DNA from 2 places in the Aliivibrio sp. SR45-2 genome. Region 2 is predicted to be linked to the other one. Evidence: predicted binding sites of a transcription regulator. Region 2 holds the regulator's gene; the other holds the start of a gene.
The links. The regulator CRP, encoded in region 2, controls carbon source genes, mostly activating them, when cyclic AMP is high. The targets are predictions, from matches to a motif close to TGTGANNNNNNTCACA.
Positions count from the first base shown of each region.

Region 1: the regulator CRP is predicted to act here: its motif matches at 2,597-2,612, upstream of typA (translational GTPase TypA).

Region 1 covers NZ_CAWPRC010000055.1:51,036-55,540, forward strand. The annotation lists gene AACV33_RS02755 (DUF4124 domain-containing protein) at 1-527, opposite strand, end outside; gene glnA (glutamate--ammonia ligase) at 747-2,156, opposite strand; gene typA (translational GTPase TypA) at 2,714-4,505, shown strand, end outside.
Region 2 covers NZ_CAWPRC010000150.1:126,617-131,121, forward strand. The annotation lists gene hslV (ATP-dependent protease subunit HslV) at 1-472, shown strand, start outside; gene hslU (HslU--HslV peptidase ATPase subunit) at 485-1,819, shown strand; gene AACV33_RS09500 (OsmC family protein) at 1,893-2,294, opposite strand; gene crp (cAMP-activated global transcriptional regulator CRP) at 2,540-3,172, shown strand; gene AACV33_RS09510 (DUF1338 domain-containing protein) at 3,257-4,051, opposite strand; gene astD (succinylglutamate-semialdehyde dehydrogenase) at 4,064-4,505, opposite strand, start outside.

The DNA.
Region 1 (4,505 bases), on a different contig from region 2:
GGTCGATGCAAGTGCACCGTTATTATTGGTGATGATGCAATTCTCTTGCCGTTTTTTTGAGCCACGACAGTAATAATGTGAGTGCCTCTTTCTATGTTGGTGAGCTTCCATTCTTTTGATGTTTGAGGCAAGCCATAAGGAGAGCCATCGAGCACTAATTGAAGTTTCTCATCAACAGCAAGCTTACGAGTTAAGTCTGTTAACACCATGATGTGCCCGCGAGAGCTACGGATGGTTTCTTCTTGAGATAAGTTATTAATTGATATGCTTAACTTAGCTAAGGTGGTCTTTTGCTCTGGTCTTTTCTTTTTTGGGACCGAAGAGTTTGAGGCCGTGGGGGCTGGAATGCTTTCCATTTCATTTTCATTCGAAGAAAAAGACAGTTGTGTTGATTTTGTATTACTTGCTGGGGGAGTGTCACTGAAATGTCGGACGCCCGATTTATCTTCCCATGTGTAAACGGTATTTGCGGTAGAAGGTAGGGAGAATAGGCTAAGAAATAAAAGTACGATATAAGTATGAGGCATGGTTCCACCATTGATGATGGTTATTATTTGATTTCAATAAGCTACTTCAAAAGTGAAATCTCGTTTAGTTTATGCATAACAATACAACTCGTTAAATGGCGAGTGTTGTCGTGTGTGTAGGGAGTGTTGCGTGTAAATGGGATTTTGCCAATATAAAAAAGGCTCGCTTGTGAAGCGAGCCTAAAAACATCAGATTGATTTCAATTTGTTACGTCAGAATTAAACTGAGTAATACATTTCAAATTCAAGAGGGTGAACAGCTGTGTTGATAGCGGCAACGTCTTGAGATTTTAGAGTGATGTAAGAATCAATGAAATCACTAGAGAATACGCCACCCGCCGTTAAGAATTCACGATCAGAATCCAGAGCTTGTAGTGCGATATCTAGAGATTCAGCTACTTTTGGAATTTCAGCTGCTTCTTCCGCAGGAAGGTCATACAGATCTTTATCCATTGCTTCGCCTGGGTGGATCTTGTTCTTAATTCCGTCAAGACCAGCCATTAGCATTGCTGAGTAGCTTAAGTATGGGTTTGCCGCAGGGTCACCAAAACGAACTTCGATACGACGTGCTTTCGGGCTTGGTACCACTGGGATACGGATAGACGCTGAACGGTTACGAGCAGAATATGCAAGCATTACCGGAGCTTCAAAACCAGGGACAAGACGCTTGTATGAGTTGGTTGTTGGGTTAGCAAATGCATTGATAGCACGAGCGTGTTTAATGATACCGCCAATAAAGAAGATAGCCATTTCTGATAGGCCGCCGTACTTATCGCCAGCAAATAAGTTTTGTCCATCTTTGTTCAATGACATATGTACGTGCATGCCTGAACCGTTATCACCAACAAGTGGTTTTGGCATGAAAGTCGCTGTTTTACCGTAAGCGTGAGCTACGTTATGAACAACATACTTATAGATTTGAGTTTCATCTGCTTTGTTTGTTAGCGTATTGAAGCGAGTTGCGATCTCATTTTGACCCGCCGTTGCTACTTCGTGGTGGTGCGCCTCAACAACAAGGCCCATTTCTTCCATGATTAAACACATAGCAGAACGGATATCTTGAGATGAATCAACAGGAGCGACTGGGAAGTAACCGCCTTTAACGCCAGGACGGTGACCTTTGTTGCCGCCTTCGTATTCAGTACCTGAGTTCCACGCGGCTTCGATATCATCAATCTTAAAGAAAGAACCTGACATATCAGTGCTAAAGCGAACGTCATCAAATAGGAAGAATTCTGGTTCTGGACCGACTAAAACCGTGTCAGCAAGACCTGTCGAGCGTAAGTAGTCTTCAGAGCGTTTTGCAATTGAGCGAGGGTCACGATCGTAACCTTGCATTGTTGTTGGTTCAAGAATATCACAACGAATATTTAAGGTTGCATCAGCAGTGAATGGGTCAAGTACCGCACTTGCTGCATCTGGCATCATAACCATGTCAGATTCATTAATGCCTTTCCAGCCAGCAACTGAAGAACCATCAAACATTTTGCCGTCTTCGAAGAAGTCTGCATCAACTTGATGAGAAGGAATTGAGATATGTTGCTCTTTACCTTTTGTATCGGTAAAGCGTAAATCAATAAATTTTACTTCGTTTTCTTGAATTAGAGCGAATACGTTTTCTACTGACATGTAGGATAACCTCCGGTGTTATAATATAAATATTGGCCAGTTAGGCTGTTATTAACTATATAGCCAAAACTGTGCCAAAAGTAATAATCCTTTAATATTAGTGAGTTAGGTTTTTTTATCTTCATTTTTACTTGGGTGTTGCACCAAGTTGATCTTTGGTTGCACTTATTTGGTGCAAGTCGAGTATCGAAAAATAAAAAATTAAATCATCACTAATTTACTTCTATCTGCTATTCAGCCGTGAAATGCCATATTTGTCAATATAATCCCTTGTTAAAATAATTAGAAAAAGTAAATTAATGTTTTAACTTGTTGATAATAATTGTTTTTTGTTTTTTGTTGAAAAAAATAAAGTAAGAATGCAAATTGATGGGGTTTCTTGATTTTTGGTTATTTTTTCGTCGTTTTTGTGGGCTTGATTAAATAAATTGAAAAAAAATTGTGTCTTCAATCACATATTTCGTGGGTTTTGCTCTAAAATCTGTTAAATTATTGACCGTTTTTAAACCAAAGTAGCGCCAATGGTGGCTCTACACGTTCTGAGTGAATTTGAATCCATGTCTACTCCACAACTTGATAAACTAAGAAATATCGCAATTATTGCGCACGTTGACCACGGTAAAACAACGTTGGTTGATAAATTGCTCCAGCAATCAGGTACGCTTGAATCTCGTGGTGAAGCTGAAGAGCGCGTCATGGACTCGAACGATATTGAAAAAGAACGTGGTATCACGATCCTTGCTAAGAACACAGCGATTACTTGGAACGATTACAACATCAACATCGTAGATACTCCAGGACACGCCGATTTCGGTGGTGAAGTTGAGCGTATTATGTCTATGGTTGATTCAGTTCTACTTATCGTAGATGCTGTTGACGGTCCAATGCCACAAACGCGTTTCGTAACGCAAAAAGCATTCGCACACGGTCTTAAGCCAATCGTTGTAATCAACAAGGTTGACCGTCCAGGCGCTCGTCCTGAGTGGGTTATGGATCAAGTATTTGATTTATTTGATAACCTAGGCGCAACTGATGAACAACTAGACTTTAAAGTTGTTTACGCTTCTGCACTAAATGGTTGGGCTAACGCTGAATCAGAAGAAGAAACTGAAAACATGGAATCTTTATTCCAAGCGATCGTTGACGGTGTTGATGCACCAGTTGCTGACCGTGACGGTGACTTCCAAATGCAAATTTCTCAACTTGATCACAACGCATACGTTGGTGTTATCGGTGTTGGTCGTATTACACGTGGTAGCGTTAAAGTTAACCAAGCGGTTACAGTTATCGGTGCTGACGGTAAAGAACGTAAAGGCAAAATTGGTCAAGTACTAGGTTACTTAGGTCTTGAGCGTCATGATGTTGAACTTGCAGAAGCGGGTAACATCGTTGCAATCAGTGGTTTAGGCGAGCTTAAAATTTCTGATACAGTTTGTGCGCAAAACAATGTTGAAGCATTGCCGCCACTAACAGTTGATGAACCAACGGTAACAATGACTTTCCAAGTAAACAACTCACCATTCTGTGGTAAAGAAGGTAAATTCGTTACTTCACGTAACATCCTTGAGCGTTTACAAAAAGAACTAGTACACAACGTTGCACTTAAAGTTGAAGAAACTGGTGACCCGGATAAATTTAAAGTATCTGGTCGTGGTGAACTTCACCTAGGTATCTTAATCGAAAACATGCGTCGTGAAGGTTTCGAGCTAGCAGTATCTCGTCCAGAAGTTATCGAACGTATGGTAGATGGTCAACTAATGGAACCGTTTGAAACGGTAACAATCGATGTAGTTGAAGAGAACCAAGGCGCGGTAATGGAAAGTATCGGTACTCGTAAGGGTGAACTAACTGATATGGCTCCAGATGGTAAAGGCCGTGTACGTATGGACTTTATGATGCCTTCTCGTGGTCTTATCGGTTTCCAAACTGAATTCATGACAATGACTTCTGGTTCTGGTCTTATCTACCACGCATTTGATCACTACGGTCCTCACAAAGGCGGCACAATTGGTCAACGTAAAAATGGTGTACTAATTTGTAACCAAGCTGGTAAAGCTGTTACTTACTCACTATTCTTCCTACAAGATCGTGGTCGTTTATTCTTAGGTCACGCTACAGAAGTATACGAAGGTCAAATCATCGGTATTCATAACCGTGCAAACGACCTTACAGTTAACTGTATTCGTGGTAAGCAACTGACTAACGTTCGTTCTTCTGGTACTGATGAAGCACAAACGCTTTCTCCTTTCATCGATTTGACTCTTGAGCAAGCTCTTGAATTCATCGACGTTGATGAGCTAGTAGAAGTAACACCAGTAAGCATTCGTATCCGTAAGAAACTACTTACAG
Region 2 (4,505 bases):
AGCATCTCAAGGCGATATGATCGCTAAAGGCAACGTAAAAAAAGTTCGTCGTTTATATAACGATTCTGTACTCGTTGGATTCGCAGGCAGCACCGCAGATGCCTTCATTTTGTTCGACCTATGTGAACGAAAATTAGAAATGCACCAAGGTAATTTAACGAAAGCCGCCGTTGAACTAGCAAAAGATTGGCGTAGTGATCGTAATTTACGTCGTCTTGAAGCCATGCTAATTGTTGCCGATGACACTACCTCACTGATCATCAGTGGTACTGGTGACTTAATCAATGCAGATAATGACCTCCTCACTATTGGTTCTGGTGGTTATTTTGCTCGTTCTGCGGCAACCGCATTATTAGAAAATACAGATTTAGATGCATACGATATTGCAGTGAAAGCACTGACTATCGCTGGTGATACTGATGTATACACCAATCATAACCATACCGTTGAAGTTCTTGATACCAACAAATAGTAAGGAATACCCATGTCTGAAATGACTCCTCGTGAAATTGTACACGAATTAGATAGCCATATTATTGGTCAAGATAAAGCAAAACGATCAGTCGCCATTGCATTACGTAACCGCTGGCGTCGAATGCAACTTCAACCAGAATTACGCGCAGAAGTAACGCCTAAAAACATTTTAATGATCGGACCTACAGGTGTCGGTAAAACAGAGATTGCTCGTCGTTTAGCGAAACTGGCCAATGCACCGTTCATTAAAGTAGAAGCGACTAAATTCACAGAAGTCGGTTATGTAGGCAAAGAAGTCGACAGCATCATTCGTGATTTAACCGATGTCGCGATCAAAATGACACATCAACAGGCGGTAGAAAAAGTAAAATTCCGCGCTGAAGAGCAAGCTGAAGATCGTATCCTTGATATTTTATTACCACCCGCTCGCGATGCATGGGGTAAGAATGAAGAAGGTGATAATGACTCTGGCACTCGTCAATCTTTCCGTAAGAAATTGCGTGAAGGCAAATTAGACGATAAAGAGATTGACGTTGATGTTGCTGCACCTCAAGTGGGTGTCGAAATCATGGCTCCTCCAGGCATGGAAGAAATGACGAACCAACTTCAGGGCATGTTTCAGAACCTATCTGGTGGCGAAACAACGAAAAAGCGCAAGATGAAAATCAAAGATGCGCTTAAAGCCCTTGCTGAAGAAGAAGGCGCTAAATTAGTCAACCCTGAAGAGCTAAAAGAACAAGCCATATTTAACGTAGAAAATCACGGCATCGTCTTTATTGATGAGATCGATAAAATCTGCAAAGGATCAAATTCTCAATCTGGTGATGTATCTCGCGAAGGCGTTCAACGTGACCTTCTTCCATTAGTGGAAGGCAGCACAGTAAGCACGAAACATGGCATGGTTAGAACTGATCACATGCTATTCATCACATCAGGTGCATTCCAAATGGCGAAACCATCCGATTTGATCCCTGAATTACAAGGTCGCTTACCGATCCGTGTTGAGCTAGAAGCGCTAACGGCAAATGACTTTAAGCGTATTTTAACCGAGCCAAATGCCTCACTAACTGAGCAATACATCGCTCTATTAGCGACTGAAAATGTCAATATCGAATTTACTGAAGATGGTATTAGTCGTATTGCAGAGTCTGCATTTAGAGTTAATGAAACGACAGAGAACATCGGTGCTCGTCGTTTGCACACCGTAATGGAACGTCTAATGGAAGAAATTTCTTATGATGCTTCAGAGAAAGGCGGTGACAGCTTAACGGTAGATGACGCTTATGTAACCTCTCGTTTAGGTGAATTAATTGAAAATGAAGACTTAAGTCGCTTCATTTTGTAATCATTCCCCCTTTTAAAAAAGGCCCGATTCAACACTGAATCGGGCCTTTTTACATTAATTTTTTCAAATGTAATTACGCAATGATTTCCCAACTGTGAGTCATTTCAATACCCGAGCCGAGCATTAAACACACTGAACAATATTTCTGTAAAGAATCTGCCGTCACTCTTTCCACGATCGTAGGATCAAGCTTATCCCCTGTTATCTCAAAATGAATATTTACGTGAGTAAATAATTTTGGTGCCACATCTCGACGAGCACTTGATAGCTTAGCGACACAACCCGTGACCGCTTGATTGGCTGATTTCAAGCCATCAATCACATCAACAGAGCTACATCCTCCCGCCGCCATTAATACCAATTCCATCGGGCTTGGTGCTTTTTCTCCACCATTACCATCCATAACAACAGAGTGACCAGATTGTGATTGACCTAAGAAAGTAAATCCATCAATCCATTTAACTTCAGCATTCATAAAAGCCTCTTTACAACATAAAAGGAAAACTCGTGATCCATTTCACGAAATTGTGCCCTTGGTCGCACTATTCATACGATCAAAGTCAAGAAATCGATTGCGAAACAGGGTATTATTTTATCAATTATCTCAACGAACATGCAGCCTTGTTCCGATAACCATATTCTATAGGCCAAACTGATATTTGGCTCAGTTATTTTAAAATGGACATCGCCTACTTGGCAAACGCAGAGGAAGTATAAAGTATGGTTCTAGGTAAACCTCAGACAGATCCAACATTAGAGTGGTTCTTATCTCATTGTCACATTCATAAGTACCCATCAAAAAGTACTTTGATTCACGCGGGTGAAAAAGCTGAGACTCTTTACTACATCGTAAAAGGTTCTGTTGCTGTACTGATTAAAGATGAAGAAGGAAAGGAAATGATCCTTTCTTACCTTAACCAAGGTGACTTCATTGGTGAACTTGGTTTGTTTGAAGAAGGCCAAGAACGTTCAGCATGGGTTCGTGCAAAAAGTCCTTGTGAAGTCGCTGAAATTTCATTCAAGAAATTCCGTCAACTGATTCAAGTAAACCCAGATATTCTGATGCGTCTTTCTGCTCAAATGGCAACTCGTCTACAAATCACTAGCCAAAAAGTGGGTGATTTAGCATTCCTAGACGTAACAGGCCGTATCGCTCAGACTCTACTGAATCTAGCTAAACAACCAGATGCAATGACTCACCCAGACGGCATGCAAATTAAGATCACTCGTCAAGAGATCGGTCAAATTGTAGGTTGTTCACGTGAAACTGTTGGTCGTATCTTGAAGATGCTTGAAGAGCAAAACTTGATTTCAGCACACGGTAAAACAATTGTAGTTTACGGCACTCGTTAATTTAACGATAACCATAAACAAATAAAAACGCAGCCCATAAGCTGCGTTTTTTTATGAGTAGACTTTACGACCTAAAGACGTAAATTACCCATCGGTACTTTCAAAAATCTTATCCGCAGAAGCCTCAACAAACCCTTGATATAATTCCCCTGTAGGTAAGGCATAACGTTTGGCAAACTCATAAAAACCACCCGGAATATCAAATTCACCCTCAGTAAAGTTTACGGTTACTTTATCAGCCATCGTTGAGGACTGCTCTAAATGAACCTCAGGAGATCCTTTGACTTCTCCACCAACTTCATTAATAGAAAAACCCGCTTTTCGAAGATGTTGATTTACATCCACCACGCTATCAAAACCATCCAACTGATTAACATACACAGTAAAATGATTTGCCCCATAACCATGAGCCGCCAACCAAGAAGCGTATTCACTTTCTTTTGCTAACGTTTCGTACTCTTCATAACTTAATGACCAAGGTCGGCCAGAAGACAAAAAGTCATTACTAACAAAATAGTGGGCAGGCACTTGTTTAACTAACTTATGAATAATATCTTGAGCCTGAACAGAAAGTTCCTCAACTAATAATTCACTAATAAACACTTTAGGCGCTTTTGGATCTGGGTGTTCGAAATGTTGAGCTTTTAATTTTTTAGCAACAAACTCATATTCATCACACGCTTTATAGCCCATCGCTAAAAATGGCGCCGCTAACGTAGATAAACCCACTTTAGATAGATTAAACGTTCTTAATGCGATGTGATCATTAATAATCTCGTCACCGCCAGACAGTAATTGTCGAACCTTCCCAGCAGAAGGAGATAAACGAACGACATAATCTTGCCATAGTGCCGAAAATAAAGAATTCACATTATTCATACTCGTTACCTCTTAAAGAGTTAGTCCTGGAGATAATTGTGCAGGAATTTCACACGCGTCACCTTCCATCGATGCCATTGGATAAGCACAATAATCTGCCGCATAATACGCACTCGGCTTCATATTACCCGATGCACCTGGGCCACCAAATGGCGCATCACCACTCGCACCTGTCAATTGACGATTGCGATTAACGATACCTGCACGAATGTGTTCAACAAAGTATTCCCACTCACTGTCATCCGTCGATACTAGACCCGCAGATAAACCATAGCGAGTGTCATTAGCAAGCTCTACCGCTTCTTCTAATGTCTCATAACGCACGACTTGTAGTAATGGTCCAAAGTATTCTTCATCGGGTAATTCAGCAACGTTAGTAGCATCGATAATCCCCGGAGAAACAAAGGCGTGACCTAGGCTTTTAGCTTCAAGTAGAGACTCCCCACCTAAATCT